Regions from separate parts of the Pseudomonas sp. GM102 genome, predicted to be linked through region 2. Evidence: predicted binding sites of a transcription regulator. Region 2 holds the regulator's gene; each other region holds the start of a gene.
What was found. Region 2 encodes FliA, which starts transcription of late flagellar genes. Its sites were predicted from a motif close to CTAAAGTTTNNNNNNNNNNNGCCGNTAA; they were not measured.
Positions count from the first base shown of each region.

Region 1: the regulator FliA is predicted to act here: its motif matches at 2,572-2,599, upstream of PMI18_RS25050 (methyl-accepting chemotaxis protein).
Region 3: the regulator FliA is predicted to act here: its motif matches at 1,293-1,320, upstream of PMI18_RS27870 (methyl-accepting chemotaxis protein).
Region 4: the regulator FliA is predicted to act here: its motif matches at 1,652-1,679, upstream of PMI18_RS15585 (methyl-accepting chemotaxis protein).

Region 1 covers NZ_AKJB01000014.1:4,183-8,194, reverse strand. Annotated here, with positions in the region: gene PMI18_RS25045 (SRPBCC family protein) at 1-452, shown strand, start outside; gene PMI18_RS25050 (methyl-accepting chemotaxis protein) at 574-2,454, opposite strand; gene PMI18_RS25055 (sigma-70 family RNA polymerase sigma factor) at 2,758-3,258, shown strand; gene PMI18_RS25060 (FecR domain-containing protein) at 3,258-4,012, shown strand, end outside.
Region 2 covers NZ_AKJB01000001.1:46,558-50,569, forward strand. Annotated here, with positions in the region: gene fleN (flagellar synthesis regulator FleN) at 1-831, shown strand; gene fliA (RNA polymerase sigma factor FliA) at 828-1,568, shown strand; gene PMI18_RS28950 (chemotaxis response regulator CheY) at 1,736-2,107, shown strand; gene PMI18_RS28945 (protein phosphatase CheZ) at 2,130-2,918, shown strand; gene PMI18_RS28940 (chemotaxis protein CheA) at 2,972-4,012, shown strand, end outside.
Region 3 covers NZ_AKJB01000003.1:118,816-122,827, reverse strand. Annotated here, with positions in the region: gene PMI18_RS27870 (methyl-accepting chemotaxis protein) at 1-1,185, opposite strand, end outside; gene PMI18_RS27875 (LysR substrate-binding domain-containing protein) at 1,371-2,291, opposite strand; gene PMI18_RS27880 (NorM family multidrug efflux MATE transporter) at 2,449-3,846, shown strand; gene PMI18_RS27885 (putative bifunctional diguanylate cyclase/phosphodiesterase) at 3,950-4,012, opposite strand, start outside.
Region 4 covers NZ_AKJB01000058.1:41,436-45,447, reverse strand. Annotated here, with positions in the region: gene PMI18_RS15570 (DUF1631 domain-containing protein) at 1-5, shown strand, start outside; gene ampD (1,6-anhydro-N-acetylmuramyl-L-alanine amidase AmpD) at 70-639, shown strand; gene ampE (regulatory signaling modulator protein AmpE) at 642-1,478, shown strand; gene PMI18_RS15585 (methyl-accepting chemotaxis protein) at 1,767-3,797, shown strand; gene PMI18_RS15590 (TatD family hydrolase) at 3,982-4,012, opposite strand, start outside.

The DNA of each region.
Region 1 (4,012 bases), on a different contig from region 2:
ATACCCTGATCAAAAATCCTCACGGCTGCCACGTTGTGTCTTCGGTGGATGTACCGGTCGATGCGGCACAGGTCTGGGCGGTGGTCGGTAACTTTGCCGGCTTCGATCGATTCATTCCGGCGCTGTCGCACATCGAGATGACGGGCGAAGGCGTGTCGTCGCTGCGCAAGAAATTCTTCAAGGACGACAACCACCTGGTGGTCGAGCAGCTCAACTCTCGGGACGACCAGGCACTGAACATGACCTGGACCCTCATCTACAACACCTTGGGCATCGGCAATTTGTGGGCGGCGATGAGGGTGGAATCCATCGGCGCAGACAAGTCGCGGGCAATCTGGACCATCATCGCCGAACCGGCTCAGGGCGGTGAGCAAGCCCTGCCGGGGTTCAAGGATTTCCTTCAGGGGTTTGCCGATGATGCGATGGGGAATGTGTTGAAGCTGTTTGTGTAAGGCTTCAGTTCAGCGGTGACTGATCTATCGCCTTCGCGGGCAAGCCTCGCTCCTACAGATGAGCTCTTGTAGGAGCGAGGCTTGCCCGCGAAGAACGATAACGCGGTAGAACTGATTTGAATCAGATCTTGAAACTATCAACCAACTGCTTCAACCGATTGGCCTGCTGGGACAGCGCATCGCAATCCTTCAATGTTTCATTGAGGTTGGCCACGCTCTGCTGGTTCAACAGGTTGATCTGGTTGACGTCGACGTTGAGGGTTTCCACCACGGCGGTCTGCTCTTCGGTCGCTGCGGCCACCGACTGGTTCATGCCGTCGATTTCGCCAATGCGCTGGGTCACGCTGACCAGGCGCAGGCCGGCCTGGTTCGCCACTTCGACGCTCTGCTCGCTGGATGCCTGACTGGCATTCATCGTGGTCACCGCTTCGCGAGAACCGATCTGCAGCGAACTGATCATCTTGTGGATCTCTTCCGCCGATTCCTGGGTGCGATGAGCAAGGTTACGCACCTCGTCCGCCACCACAGCAAAGCCACGACCGGCCTCACCGGCACGGGCCGCTTCGATGGCCGCGTTGAGCGCCAGCAAATTGGTCTGCTGGGAGATGCCTTTGATCACATCGAGAATGTGCCCGATGTTGTCGGTGCTCGCGTTCAGGGTTTCGATCTGCGTGCAGGACAGGCTGATTTTCTGCGACAGCTCGGTCATGGCCAGGATGGTTTTTTCCACCACCTGACGACCGTCATCGGCCTGCTCGCTCGCGCCGCTGGCGTGTTGCGAAGCATCGGCGGCGTTGCGGGCGATTTCCTGGGTGGCGGCGCCCAATTGGTTGATCGCCGCAGCCACACTGTTGGTGCGGGCGCTTTGTTCGTCGGAACCGATGATCGAAGCATTGGACGATGCCATCACCCGTTGCGACAGGTCATGAACCTGACGAGTTGCCGAGGACACTTCGCAAATCGACGCGTGAATCCGCTCCACGAACTGGTTGAAGGAGCCGCCCAACTCGCCGAATTCATCTTTGCTTTCTACGACCAGACGCCGGGTCAGGTCGCCCTCGCCCTGAGCGATGTCCTGCATCGCACGACCCATCGTGGTCAGCGGACGCATCAGCACGCTGATCAGCAGACTCAGCAATACTGCAATGGCGGTCACAGCGATGAACATCGCGATCAGCGCCGAGGTGCGGAATTGACTCAGTGGTGCGTAGGCCTTGGCCTTGTCGATCGACAGACCGATGTACCACTCGGCATTCGGCAAACCACTCACTGGTGTGAACGAGAGGATGCGGTCCTGCTTGTTCAGTTCTACTTCCTGATTGCCTTTCCCGATGCGGACACTGGAACCCGGATAGATGTCTTTCAGGTTCTTCATCACCTGATCCTTGTCCGGGCTGACGATTACCTGACCGTCGGCGCTGACGAGGAACGCGTGACCGATGCCACCGAAGTCCACCGAGTTGATGATCTCCACCAGGGTTTCCAGACTCAAGTCGCCGCCGACGACGCCCAGCAGTTCGCCTTGCTTTTTCACCGGCATGGCGATGGTCACCACTAACCCGCCGACCGCGGCCATGTAAGGCGGGGTCAGCATGGTCTTGTCGGCGACCACGGCTTGTTTGTACCAGGGGCGCTGACGCGGATCGTAGCCGTCCGGCATCTTCGCGTCAGGGCGCTGGGTGAACACACCATTGGCCTGCCCGACGTAGGTGAACTGGAAGTTCGAGGTGAGGGCGGGTTGATCGACCAGCCCCGGCAGATCGGCATTGGCGCCTTGATGAGCGACGTTCTGCGCGAGGTTTTCCAGGACCAGCACGCGGCCGCTCATCCAGTTCTGCACGCTGCTCGCGGTCAGCTCGCCGGCTTGCTCAACGGATGACTCGAGGTTTTGTCGGATGGTGTTTCGCTGCAGATAGTCGTTGTACAAAGTGAACAACGCAAAAGCCAGCACCACGACGCCTGAAGCGGCCAGCAGGATTTTATGGCTGAACTTGAGATTCATTTCATGGGACTTCTTATGCAAAAAGTGGGGATGCGTTCCGGGTTGCAACATTCCATGTAACCGCGCAGACGGCATTCTGGGGCCGCTCTACTTTGGTGCACGCATGTCTCACCAGTCTTGTCGGCACGAGTGGGAGAAATCTTAGGGGTTTGTACGAAACCCGTCGGATAACCGCCGAACGGCGTGCCAGAGCGTCCGCGCCGCAGTGATTAGTGAGGGTTGCATGAACGGCAGTTGCAAATTTCCCGACCCTTGATGACAATGCGACTAATTATCATTTGTGACGTTCGGGCTGTTGCGTTCATGTCCTCACCTGAGTTTGCAGTACAGGCGCTTTACAGCAGCCATCACGGTTGGCTCAACACGTGGCTGCGCGCTCGGTTGGGCAATGCGGCCGATGCGGCGGATCTGGCTCAGGACACGTTCGTCCGGCTGCTGCAAAGAACCGAACGCCCGGAGCTCAAGGCCCCCCGCGCCTTTCTACGAACCATCGCCCGCGGCCTGGTGATCGACCATTGGCGTCGTGAGGAAATCGAGCGCGCGTACCTGGAAACCATCGCCCATTTGCCTGAGGCCGAAACCCCCAGCGCCGAGGCACGGGCATTGGTGCTCGAATTGCTGGAAAGCATCGCCCGCATGCTTGAAGGCCTGAAGCCGAAAGTGCGTCAGGCATTTCTGCTGGCCCAGTGCGAAGGATTTACCCACAAGCAGATCGCCGAACACATGGGATTATCCCTACGCTCAGTGGAACGTTATGTGGCCGACGCGCTGTATCACTGTTACGTGCTGCGGTATGAAGCGTGATGCCTGTGGATAACTCAGCGCTGAATCGCCGCGGCGCACCTCATCAGCAGGTGGTTAAACAAGCCATCCATTGGTTGCTGCGCCTGCGTAACAACGCGGCCAACTCCAGACTGCGCCAGCAATGCGACGTCTGGCGGGCCGAGCACCATGATCACGAACTGGCCTGGCAACGGGTGCAGTCCCTGCAAGCCGAGTTGAGCAGCAATCTGCGCGCGGTGCCCGGCGCTCAAGTCGCTTTCAACACTTTGGAAAACAGCGCACAGGGACTCGGGCGGCGCCAGGCATTGAAGCTGCTGTCGGGCGCGTTATTGATGGGTTCAGCGGCATGGCTGGGCAAGGATGTCGGTTGGCAACAGTGGACCGCCGACTTCGCCACCGCCACGGGCGAGCGACGCGGTTTCCAGTTACCGGATGGCACGCGCCTGGAGCTCAACACCGCCAGCGCGGTGGACCTGGACTACACCGCGCAGCAGCGCCTGATCAAACTGACTCGCGGCGAGATCGTCGTGACGTGCGGTGGGGCAAGTGAAGGGGTTTCGTTTGATCGTCCGCTGCGGGTGCAAAGCCGTCACGGTGTGTTCGAAAGTGTGGCGGCGCGCTTTATCGTTCGTCAGGACGCCGACTGCACGCGGCTCAGCGTCACCAGCGGCGTGGTCGCAATCCATTCGCCACGGGCTGCTGATGGCCTGTCGATTCAGGTGCAGGCCGGGCAGAGTTATCTGATCGATCGAAGCCACGCACAGTTGGCACCGCC
Region 2 (4,012 bases):
ATGGGCAGCATGCATCCCGTACAGGTGATCGCGGTGACCGGCGGCAAAGGTGGCGTCGGGAAGACTAACGTGTCAGTGAACTTGTCCCTGGCTCTAGCTGAGCTCGGCCGGCGCGTCATGCTGCTGGATGCCGATCTGGGGCTGGCGAACGTTGACGTCCTGCTGGGGCTGACACCCAAACGTACCCTGGCCGACGTGATCGAAGGCCGCTGTGAGCTGCGCGATGTGCTGTTGCAAGGGCCCGGCGGTATTCGCATCGTCCCGGCCGCATCCGGCACCCAGAGCATGGTTCATCTGAGCCCGGCCCAGCATGCCGGCCTGATCCAGGCCTTCAGCGACATCGGCGACAACCTCGACGTATTGGTGATCGACACCGCTGCGGGCATTGGTGACTCGGTGGTCAGTTTCGTCCGCGCAGCGCAAGAAGTCTTGCTGGTGGTGTGCGACGAGCCGACCTCGATCACCGACGCCTACGCGCTGATCAAACTGCTGAACCGCGACTACGGCATGAACCGTTTCCGCGTCCTGGCCAACATGGCGCAGAGCCCGCAGGAAGGCCGCAACCTGTTCGCCAAGTTGACCAAGGTCACGGATCGTTTCCTTGACGTCGCCTTGCAATATGTCGGTGCGGTGCCTTACGACGAAAGCGTACGCAAGGCCGTGCAGAAACAGCGTGCCGTCTACGAAGCCTTTCCGCGTTCCAAGTGCGCCCTGGCGTTCAAGGCCATTGCGCAGAAGGTCGATACCTGGCCACTGCCGGCCAACCCACGCGGGCACCTGGAGTTTTTCGTCGAGCGCCTCGTGCAACAAACGGCAGGACCCGTCCTATGACAGCCAGTGGCTACAACCTCTACAAGAAGTCGGCACGTGACGCGCAGTACGAGCTGATCGAGCGTTACGCGCCACTGGTCAAACGCATTGCCTACCACTTGCTGGCGCGTTTGCCGGCCAGTGTCCAGGTCGAAGACCTGATCCAGGCCGGGATGATCGGCCTGCTTGAAGTATCAACCAAATATGACGCCAGCAAAGGCGCGAGTTTCGAGACGTACGCGGGCATTCGAATCCGCGGCGCGATGCTCGATGAAGTGCGCAAGGGGGACTGGGCTCCACGTTCGGTTCACCGCAATACCCGTATGGTCAGCGACGCGATTCGCTCGATTGAAGCTAAAACCGGCCGTGACGCTAAAGATCATGAGGTTGCGGCCGAACTCCAATTGAGTCTCGACGATTATTACGGGATTTTGAACGACACCCTCGGCAGCCGGTTATTCAGTTTCGACGATCTGTTACAGGACGGCGAACACGAAGGGCTGCATGAGGATGGCGCCAGTGCTCATCTCGAGCCGTCACGCGATCTGGAAGATGAACGCTTCCAGGCGGCGCTGGCGGACGCGATTGCCAATTTGCCGGAGCGTGAGCGACTGGTGTTGGCGCTGTACTACGACGAAGAGTTGAATCTCAAGGAAATCGGTGAGGTCCTGGGGGTCAGCGAATCGCGGGTCAGCCAGTTACACAGCCAGTGCGCGGCCCGTTTGCGGGGGCGTTTGGGGGAGTGGCGAGCGCGCTGAAGGCAGTGTGGGGACACTGCGAATGGAGCCGGTGTGGTGTTGAACTGCGCCGGTCTCGATCTGTTGTGCTCCAGACAGTCATTGAGTGCTTTGCCGGATTGATTGAAATGGCGCGTCCAGGTGCTGGGCGCGTTTAAGACTGCTTGGAGGTCGAATTGGACAAGAACATGAAAATCCTCATCGTTGATGACTTCTCAACGATGCGGCGGATCATAAAAAACCTGTTGCGTGATCTTGGGTTCACCAACACGGTCGAGGCTGACGATGGCACCACTGCCATTCCGGTTCTCAACAGTGGGAGCATCGACTTTCTGGTAACGGACTGGAACATGCCTGGCATGACCGGTATCGATCTGCTGCGTCACGTGCGCGCTGATGAAAAGCTCAAGCACCTTCCGGTGCTGATGGTGACCGCTGAAGCCAAGCGCGAGCAAATCATCGAAGCGGCCCAGGCCGGTGTAAATGGCTATGTGGTCAAACCCTTCACGGCCCAGGCGTTGAAAGAAAAAATCGAGAAGATTTTCGAACGCATCGGTTGATGGACTGCGCCACGGGGGAGCTATGGAGCATAAAGAATCTTCAATGGGCGATTTTGAATCGACCCTGAAAAAACACGCGGTCGAACTGGTCGAGAGCCTTGAAAAAGGCAGGTTTGGCGATGCGGTGCAATTGATCCATGAGCTCAATCAGACCCGTGACCGCGGCCTGTACCAGGAAGTAGGCAAGCTCACCCGCGAGCTGCATAGCGCGATCGTCAATTTCCAGATTGACCCGCACATGCCGCAAGCCGAGGAAGTGTCTCAGATCACGGATGCCACCGAGCGCCTGGGTTATGTGGTCAAGCTGACCGAGGCCGCGGCGAACCGCACCATGGACCTGGTGGAAAACGCCACGCCGCTGATCAACAGCCTGAGCGACGAAGCTCAGGCGCTAAGCACGGATTGGGGACGGTTCATGCGTCGCGAAGTCGGGGCTGAAGAGTTTCGCGATCTGGCCCGGCGCGTCGACGGTTTCCTGACACGCAGCAGCGAAGATAACCGCGTCGTGTCGAGCAACCTCAACGACATTCTGCTGGCCCAGGATTACCAGGACCTCACCGGTCAGGTAATCAAGCGCGTGACCCAGTTGGTCACCGAAGTTGAAAGCAATCTGCTCAAGCTCGTGCTCATGGCCAGTCAGGTCGACCGCTTTGCGGGTATCGAACATGACCGTGATGCGATGCTGGCTGAAAAAGATCCGCAAAAACATCTCTCTCAGGGTGAAGGTCCGCAGATTCATGCCGATAAAAGAGAAGACGTTGTGTCCGGTCAGGACGATGTGGACGATTTGTTATCCAGCCTAGGATTTTAGAGTTTTAGCATTTTAGGTTTTTTAGGTTTTTAGACCTCAGGAGCACCCCCTTAATGAGCTTCGGCGCCGATGAAGAGATCCTTCAGGATTTCCTGGTTGAGGCCGGCGAGATTCTAGAGCAACTGTCCGAACAGCTGGTCGAGCTTGAAAGTCGACCGGATGATGCGGATTTGCTCAATGCAATTTTTCGCGGTTTTCACACTGTAAAAGGGGGCGCCGGCTTCCTCCAGCTCAACGAGCTGGTGGAGTGCTGTCACATCGCCGAGAACGTGTTCGACATCCTGCGCAAGGGTGAACGACGCGTCGACTCGGAACTGATGGACGTGGTTCTCGAAGCACTGGACGCGGTGAACAGCATGTTCAGCGAAGTCCGCGAACGCAGCCCGATCACGGCTGCCACTCCAGAATTGCTTGCAGCGTTGGCCCGTCTGGCCGAGCCGCAAACCGCCGATGAGTCGGCACCGGTCGCTGAGGTGGTGGAAGAACCTGCCGCTGAAGAATCGGGCGATATCACGGATAACGAATTTGAACAGCTGCTGGACTCGCTGAACGCCGTCAAGGCTCAAGCCGAGGCTCCAGTGGCTGCGCCAGTGCCGACCAGCGATGCCTCGGCCAGCGATGAAATCACCGATGCCGAGTTCGAGTCGTTGCTCGATCAACTGCACGGCAAAGGCCAGTTCGCCGTCGATGCAGTAGTCGCGGCACCCGCCGCGCCGGCTGCCCCGAAAGCGGCAGGCGACAGCTCCGATATTACCGACGACGAGTTCGAAGCACTGCTCGACCAGTTGCACGGTAAAGGCAACTTTGCCGTCGATGCATTGGAGTCGGCGATTGCCGCCGTACCAGCCCCGGCTGCGCCAACCGCTAAAGCGGCCGGCGGCGATCTGATCTCGGATCATGAGTTCGAATCGCTGCTCGACGAATTGCACGGTAAAGGCAAATTCACTGAAGTGGGCACCGGTTCTGCTGCTTCCGCTGTAGCGACCCCAGTCGCCAAGGCGCCGGCACCTGTGGCCAAAGCGCCCGAGCCAAAAGCCGAAGCGCCGAAACCGGCCGCCGCTGCTGCACCGGCCCCGGCCCGTGCCCCGTCTGCG
Region 3 (4,012 bases), on a different contig from region 2:
GGCACGGCTGTTGACCTCTCCCGAGGCCTTACGGATGTGCTCGACCATGGTCGACAGGGCTTGACTCATCTGGTTGAAGGCGCGGGCAAGTTGGCCGATTTCGTCATTGCTCGACACGTTCAGGCGAACACTCAAATCACCAGCACCCAAGGCTTCGGCCTGACGCACCAGATCCCCCAGCGGCGCCAGTTTGCTGCGCAGCAACCAGACCGCCGAGCCGACTGCCAGCAACATCGCCAGCAGACTGCCGATCGCCAATTGAATACCGACGCTCCAGGTCACCGCGCGAATTTCGCTTTTCGGCATGCTCGCCACCACCGACCACGGCCCGCCTTCGAACGGCACGGCAACACTGTAAAAGTCTTGCGACTTGTCGTTCCAGAAGTCGCCTTTGCCCGGTGTCTTGGCCAGACCGACGATGCTCGGGACCGCCTGATCCAGCGCCTGTACACCGGCAATCGGCACCAGCCATTTGCCTTGTTCATCCAACAACGCCAGGGAACCGGTCTGGCCGATGCGGAAGCGTTTGAGGTTGGCGAACTGTGCGTTCTGCGCGTCGGTGTAATCGAATCCTACGTACAGCACGGCAATGATCTTACCGCTGCTGTCGCGTACGGGGGTGTACTGCGACATGTAGAAGCGTTCGAACAGCAACGCTCGCCCCACATAACTCTGCCCCGCCATCAAACGGGCGTAAGCCGGGTTTGCGTGGTCGAGCAGCGTGCCAATGGCACGGCTGCCGTCTTGTTTGGTGACATTGGTGCTGATCCGAATGAACTCTTCACCGCTGCGCACGAACACAGTCGCGACGCCTGCAGTCATCTGCTTGAACTCGTCGACTTCCGCGAAGTTGTTGTTCAACACTTCACTGCCCAAATGCAGGCCCGGGGTCTGCACACCCGCCACGGTCACCGGCTCATCCGGATGCACGCTCAAACCGGCGCTGAAGCGTTTCTCGAACAGGCCGGCCAGGCGCTGGGTGCTTTCACGCAAAGTGCCGTGAAAGGTGCTCAACTGATCGGCAAGCAAGCGGGCCTCACTGGCCAGATGCTCTTCGCGGGTGGCGAGGTTAGCGGTGTCCAGCGAGCGCAGGGCGAACACGGTACTGCCGCTGATGACAATCGCCAGTATCACGGCAAGCGCAAGACCCAGCTGTGAGGCAATCCGAGCACGAGGTTGAGACATGACAGCTCCTGACCCAGTGGCCGGATCATTCTGATCCCATCGCACACTCGGCAAAATTTCTGATTGTGGGGAAAACACGGAACCTGCACCAAGGTCCCATCAGCAGATTTTCGGCGGCAACACTGAATACTTGAGTAATTAACGGGGATATGGCTCAAGGCCGCCATTGCGGCGGCTCCATCGATTCAGCCCAGACGTTCGACATCCGGTAATTCCATGGCCCGGACCTCGCCTTGCAGGAAATCGCTGAGGCGACGCAAACGTTCGCCGCCGGGGCGGGTTTTCGGCCAAACCAGGTAATAATTCTCACCACTGGCAACGGCCGTCGGCCACGGCAAACTCAGACGTCCCTGTGCGACATCCTCCGCCACCATCAGCAAATCGCCCATGGACACGCCGTAACCTCGGGCAGCGGCGATCATGCCCAGCTCCAGCGTGTCGAATACCTGCCCACCCTTGAGCGAGACTTGATCGGTCAGGCCCATGCGTTCCAGCCAGTTGCGCCAGTCGCGGCGGTCCGGCGTCGGGTGCAGCAACTCGGTACTGGCCAGGCGCGCAACGTCCCACGGCTGATCCTTCAGAAGATTCGGCGCGCCCACCGGAATCAGCTCTTCGGGGAACAGGAAAGTCGCCTCCCAGTCTGGGGGAAAATGCCCGTTGCTGAGGATGACGGCGCAGTCGAAGGGCTCATGGTTGAAGTCCACCGTGTCGATGTCCATCCAGGCGCTGGTCAATTGCACCTCGTTCCCCGGTCGCAGGTGCCGAAAACGGCTGAGCCGCGCCAACAGCCAGCGCATGGTCAGGGTCGATGGGGCTTTCATGCGCAGAATGTCGTCCTCGGCACGCAAGGTATTGCAGGCCCGCTCGAGGGCGGTGAAGCCTTCACGAATGCCGGGCAGGATCAGCCGCGCCGATTCGGTCAGTTGCAGGTTGCGCCCGCTGCGATGAAACAGCCGACAGGCGAAATGCTCTTCGAGCGTACGAATGTGCCGACTGACCGCACTTTGCGTGATCGACAGTTCTTCGGCCGCGCGGGTAAACGAGCTATGCCGCGCCGCCGCTTCGAATGCTCGAAGGGCGTACAAGGGAGGAAGACGACGGGACATCAGGAAAGCTCCTATAGCGCGATGGAATCAACTTATCAGAAACTCCACAGCATGAGTTTTAATCATGTCACCCATCCTTTTTATCCCTTTGTGCAAACCCCGCAGAGCGCCGAGAATCGACGCTTCCTGTTATCTCTGACAATCGAGCGTGATGACCATGCAGCATCCAGCGCGTATTGAACTCTGGGCCATTCTGCGGCTGGCGGGGCCGTTGATTGCCTCGCAGTTGGCGCACATGTTGATGGTCCTCACCGACACTTTGATGATGGCGCGCCTGAGCCCCGAAGCACTGGCCGGCGGCGGTCTGGGCGCGGCGACGTATTCGTTCGTATCGATCTTCTGCATCGGCGTGATCGCCGCCGTCGGCACCCTGGTGGCGATCCGTCAGGGCGCGGGCGACATCATCGGCGCGGCGCGGCTGACCCAGGCCGGGTTGTGGCTGGCCTGGTTGATGGCGCTGGTGGCGGGTTTGCTGCTGTGGAACCTCAAACCGGTGTTGCTGCTGTTCGGCCAGACCGAAACCAACGTCCAGGCTGCCGGCCAGTTTCTGTTGATTCTGCCGTTCGCCCTGCCCGGTTACCTGAGCTTCATGGCGTTGCGCGGTTTCACTAGCGCCATCGGCCGGGCGACACCGGTGATGGTCATCAGCCTTGCCGGCACTGTGGCCAATTTCCTGCTCAACTATGCGTTGATCACCGGCATGTTCGGCCTGCCGAAAATGGGCTTGGTGGGCATCGGCCTGGTCACGGCGATCGTTGCCAACCTCATGGCCCTGGCGCTCGCGCTGCATATTCGTCGGCATCCGGCTTACGACGCGTATCCATTACGCCAGGGGCTGTCGCGGCCCAATCGTCAGTACTTGAAGGAACTATGGCGCCTGGGCCTGCCGATTGGCGGCACCTACGCGGTGGAAGTCGGCCTGTTTGCCTTCGCCGCGCTGTGCATGGGCACCATGGGCAGTACGCAACTGGCGGCGCACCAGATCGCCCTGCAAATCGTCTCGGTGGCGTTCATGGTTCCGGCGGGGCTTTCCTACGCGATCACCATGCGCATCGGCCAACATTACGGTGCCGGGCAATTGCTTGATGCGCGGCTGGCCGGACGGGTCGGGATCGCCTTTGGTGCGGCGGCAATGCTGGGTTTTGCCATGGTCTTCTGGCTGCTGCCGCATCAATTGATCGGCTTGTTCCTGGACCACAACGACCCGGCGTTCCGCGAAGTCATCAACCTGGCCGTGAGCCTGTTGGCGGTGGCGGCATGGTTCGAGCTGTTTGACGGCACGCAAACCATCGCCATGGGCTGCATCCGCGGGCTCAAGGATGCCAAGACCACGTTCCTGGTGGGTTTGGGTTGCTATTGGCTGATTGGCGCACCGGCCGCCTGGTGGATGGCCTTCCATTTGAATTGGGGGCCAACGGGGGTCTGGTGGGGTCTGGCGCTGGGGCTGGCGTGTGCGGCGGTGAGCCTGACGCTGGCGTTTGAGTGGAAGATGAAACGGATGATCAGACGCGAGCCGGCGTCAGAGCAGAATTTCCAGGTCGCGCAGCCAGATTGAGATCCCTGTAGGAGCGAGGCTTGCCCGCGAATGGCATCACGCGGTGTATCAGAGACACCGCGTGATGCCATTCGCGGGCAAGCCTCGCTCCTACGGTACGTCGTTAAGCGAGCACAACCTGCTGACTGGAACCCAAGGTCAAATACTCCACCAATTCCGCTAACGG
Region 4 (4,012 bases), on a different contig from region 2:
AGTGATCGCGCGCCGAGGGTCTATCGCGGCATACTGGGCACCAACACAGTCGTCGTTGAAGGAGCCTGTATGCAGTTGGACCCCGCGAGCGGTTGGTGTCAGGGCGTGCGCATATGCCCCTCGCCCAACTTCAATGCGCGCCCCGAGGGCGAAATTTCCCTGCTGGTGATCCACAACATCAGTCTGCCGCCAGCGCAGTTTCTGACCGGCAAGGTGCAGGAATTTTTCCAGAATCGTCTGGATGTCACGGAACATCCCTACTTTGCAGGAATCGCCGACCTGCGGGTGTCTGCGCACTTTCTGATTGAACGTGACGGCACCGTCACTCAGTTTGTCTCTTGTCTTGAGCGCGCCTGGCACGCTGGCGTCTCGTGTTTCGAAGGGCGGGAAACCTGTAATGATTTTTCCGTGGGCATCGAGCTCGAAGGCACGGATGATCTGCCGTTCACCGACGCCCAATATCAAGCGTTGGCGGCCCTGACGCGACAGCTGCAAAGCGCCTTCACGGGTATCACCGCACAACGCATCTGCGGGCATAGCGACATCGCACCCGGGCGCAAGACTGATCCGGGACCGGCGTTTGACTGGGCACGCTATCGCGCGTCTCTGGCAAAAGCTGCTCAGGAAAAAAAGGAGTAACAATGAGTTTTCTGGTGCTGCTGTTGGCGGTGTGGATCGAGAAGTTCTCGGCTCTGCGCCATCAGGTTCAACGTGATGGCGGTTGGGTGCGCGAGCTGAACAAGCTTGAAGCCAACCCACGCATGACAAACCGTCCGTGGCTGATACTGGTGGTGCTGGTGTTGTTGCCGGTGGCGCTGCTGGGTTTGCTGTTGGTGGTGCTGGAGCCGGTAGCCTACGGTTTGCTGGCGTTACCGGTGCACTTGCTGGTGGTGATTTACAGTCTGGGCCGAGGTGATCTGCTGGCCGGCCTCGGGCCGTTTCGCGATGCCTGGCGCCGGGAAGACCTGCAAGCCGCCGCTCATGTGGCCAAACGCGACCTGAATATTTGTGCCGACAGCGGCGAGCAACTGCTGGAGCGAGTTGAAGGGCATCTGCTGTGGCAGGCCTATCAGAGCTTTTTCGCGGTGATTTTCTGGTACTTCCTGCTGGGCCCGGTTGCCGCGTTGAGCTATCGATTGCTGGCGCTGGCCGAGGAGCACGGGCAGAACCCGGCCGTGGTCGAGCGAGCGGCACAGCTGCGTCATGCGTTCGATTGGGTACCGGTGCGACTGTTAGCGGCGAGTTTTGCGCTGGTCGGCAACTTTGTCGCGGTCGGCCGGGTAATGTTGAACGAGCTGCTGAACTGGAACATCAGCGCAGCTCAACTGATCGAGAAGGTCGGGTTGGTGGCCGGTGAAATTCCGGCGCCGGTGGTCGGGCCGGACGGCATCAACAGTCTCGACCGGATCTGGGAACTGTTGCTGCGCGCGGCAGTGCTTTGGTATGCCGGCTTTGCGTTGTGGACTGTTTTGTCCTAAGCCACAACACATGTGGCGAGGGGGCTTGCCCCCGTTGGGTCGCGAAGCGGCCCCCAGCGTCCGTTCAGACAGATCGAGTTATCCGGATTTACGACTGCTTCGCAGCCGAACGGGGGCAAGCCCCCTCGCCACAGGGGGCTCATCCGCTCCAACAACGGTACCCCGCCGTTAACCTTAAGTTACAAAACCCTCCGCCGATTTAGGCTATACAGAGATAGCGCCAATAGTGGCTATCTGCTGCCTCTGCTCGCCTGCCATAAAAATAAGAAATCAAAGGGAGACTTCACAGTGAAGAGCTTGCTCTATCCCGCCGTCGCGCTGATGAACCGCCTGAGTTTCGGCATGAAGTTCAGCCTGATCAGCGTGCTATTCCTCGTGCCGATGCTGGTGACCAACTTCTATCTGGTGCGCGATTCCTATCGCGAATTCCAGGGCACCCAAGTCGAGCTGCAGAGCCTCGACCTGCTGGGCAGCGGCCTGAGCCTGCGCCGGGATCTGGAAACCCTGAACAACCTGGTGCAGATCAACGTCACCCTTGGCCAGTCCGGCAAGGCCGGTCATGTCGAGTCGAACATCAGCGCCCTGGAGCAAAGCGTTCTGACCCGTTTGCAAGGGTTGGCGGCGATGACCACTGAACCGGAACAAATCACCTTCTTCGATGGCAAGCGCGATGAAATGATCGCCGCGTTCAAGGCCCAGCAAACGGAAACCTCTCTGCAAAGCAAAAGTGCGCTAATCGGCAAGTTGCTCGGCAACGCGCAGATTTTCAGCCAGATCATTGCCAGCCAGGCTGGACTGAGCCGCGACAGCCAGAGCGACATGCGTCAGCTGAGCGAGCTCATTACCAGCGTCACGCCAGCCGTCACCCAGACGCTTGGCGAAGGCCGGGCGATGGGCTCTTACTCGTTGGGACAGGGCTTTCTCAATTCGTCGTCGAGCACCCGGTTCGATGAGTTGCTGGCGCAGATCGAAAAGCTTCAAGCCGAATACGGTCTGAAATTGCAGGATGCTCTGGGCTCCAGTAAAGCAGCGCACGAAACCCTGGCCGCTCAGGCTGAAAGCAGCAAGGCCTCTCTGAAAAAGGCCAGTGAACTGTTCGAAGAACAGGTGGTGATGGCTGACACCCTCGATGCACCGTGGCAGGCTTTTTACGATCAGGTCACGGGCCTGATCGACCAGACTTACCAACTCAATGAAGCCACCCTGAAGTTTCTCGGTACCCAGTTGCAGCAGCGGCTGGAGCAGCATCGCACCCATATGATCTTGCAGGCGGTGGCATTGGCGGTGGTGTTTGTATTGATTTTTTACCTCTATGGCGGTTTCTACGCTTCGACCCGCACCACCCTCAAGCGGCTTGGCGCAGTGATGGATAAGGTGGCGGCCGGCGACATGACCGTGACCTTCAGCGCCAACAGCCGCGATGAACTGGGCGAGTTGGGTGAGGTATTCACCGGCACCGTGAAGAAAATCCATGACCTGATCGAGCGGGTGGGCCAAACCGTCAGTGAGGTCGAGCGCCAGGCCGGTCAGGTCGAGAACGTATCCGCCCAAAGCAATCAGGCGGTAGCGGGGCAGCGTACGCAGATCGAGCAGGTCGCCACAGCGATGAACCAGATGTCAGCCACGTCTCTGGAGGTGGCGCGCAGTGCCGCGGCTGCCGTCAGCAGCGCCCACAGTGTCAACGACGAGACCATCAGCGGTCGCGGTCTGGTGGAGTCCCAGCAGGGCAGCATTGCTGCACTGGCCAGTGAGATCGATCAGTCGGTGCAGGTGATCAATCAACTGGCCAGCGACAGCCAATCCATCAGTCGTGTGCTGGAAGTGATCAAAAGCATTGCCGAGCAGACCAATCTGCTGGCGCTCAATGCGGCCATCGAAGCCGCGCGCGCAGGCGAGCAGGGCCGTGGTTTTGCGGTGGTGGCGGACGAGGTCCGGACCCTGGCCAAGCGCACCCAGCAATCGACCGAAGAAATCGAGCAGATGATTGCCAAGCTGCACAGCGGTGTCGGGGCGGCGGTCAAGGCGATGGGCACCAGCCATCAAATGGCCAACGGCACGGTCGGGCAGTCGGAAAAGGTCCAGCAGGCGCTGGAAAACATCCTCGGCGCCGTCGGCATGATCGTCGACCAGAACCAGCAGATTGCCGCCGCGGTTGAGCAGCAGACCGCTGTGGCTCATGACATCGACCAGAACATCGTCGAGATCAACCGCGCCGGCGAGCGCACCGCTGACGGCGCGCACCAGACCGAAAATGCCAGCCGAGCGTTGTCGGCGCAGGTGGTGGAGCTCAAGCAATTGATCAGCGCGTTTCGGGTTTAAAAATCACCTCGGAACCAATGTGGAGAGCTTTTGTGGCGAGGGGGCTTGCCCCCGTTGGGTCGCGAAGCGGCCCCCGGCGCCCATCCAGACAGACCAAGTTGTCCGGATTTACGACTGCTTCGCAGCCGAACGGGGGCAAGCCCCCTCGCCACAAAAACCCACAGGTAGTGCGTGAATCAACGGACTACCAGTTGAACAGCTCACACGCATTAACC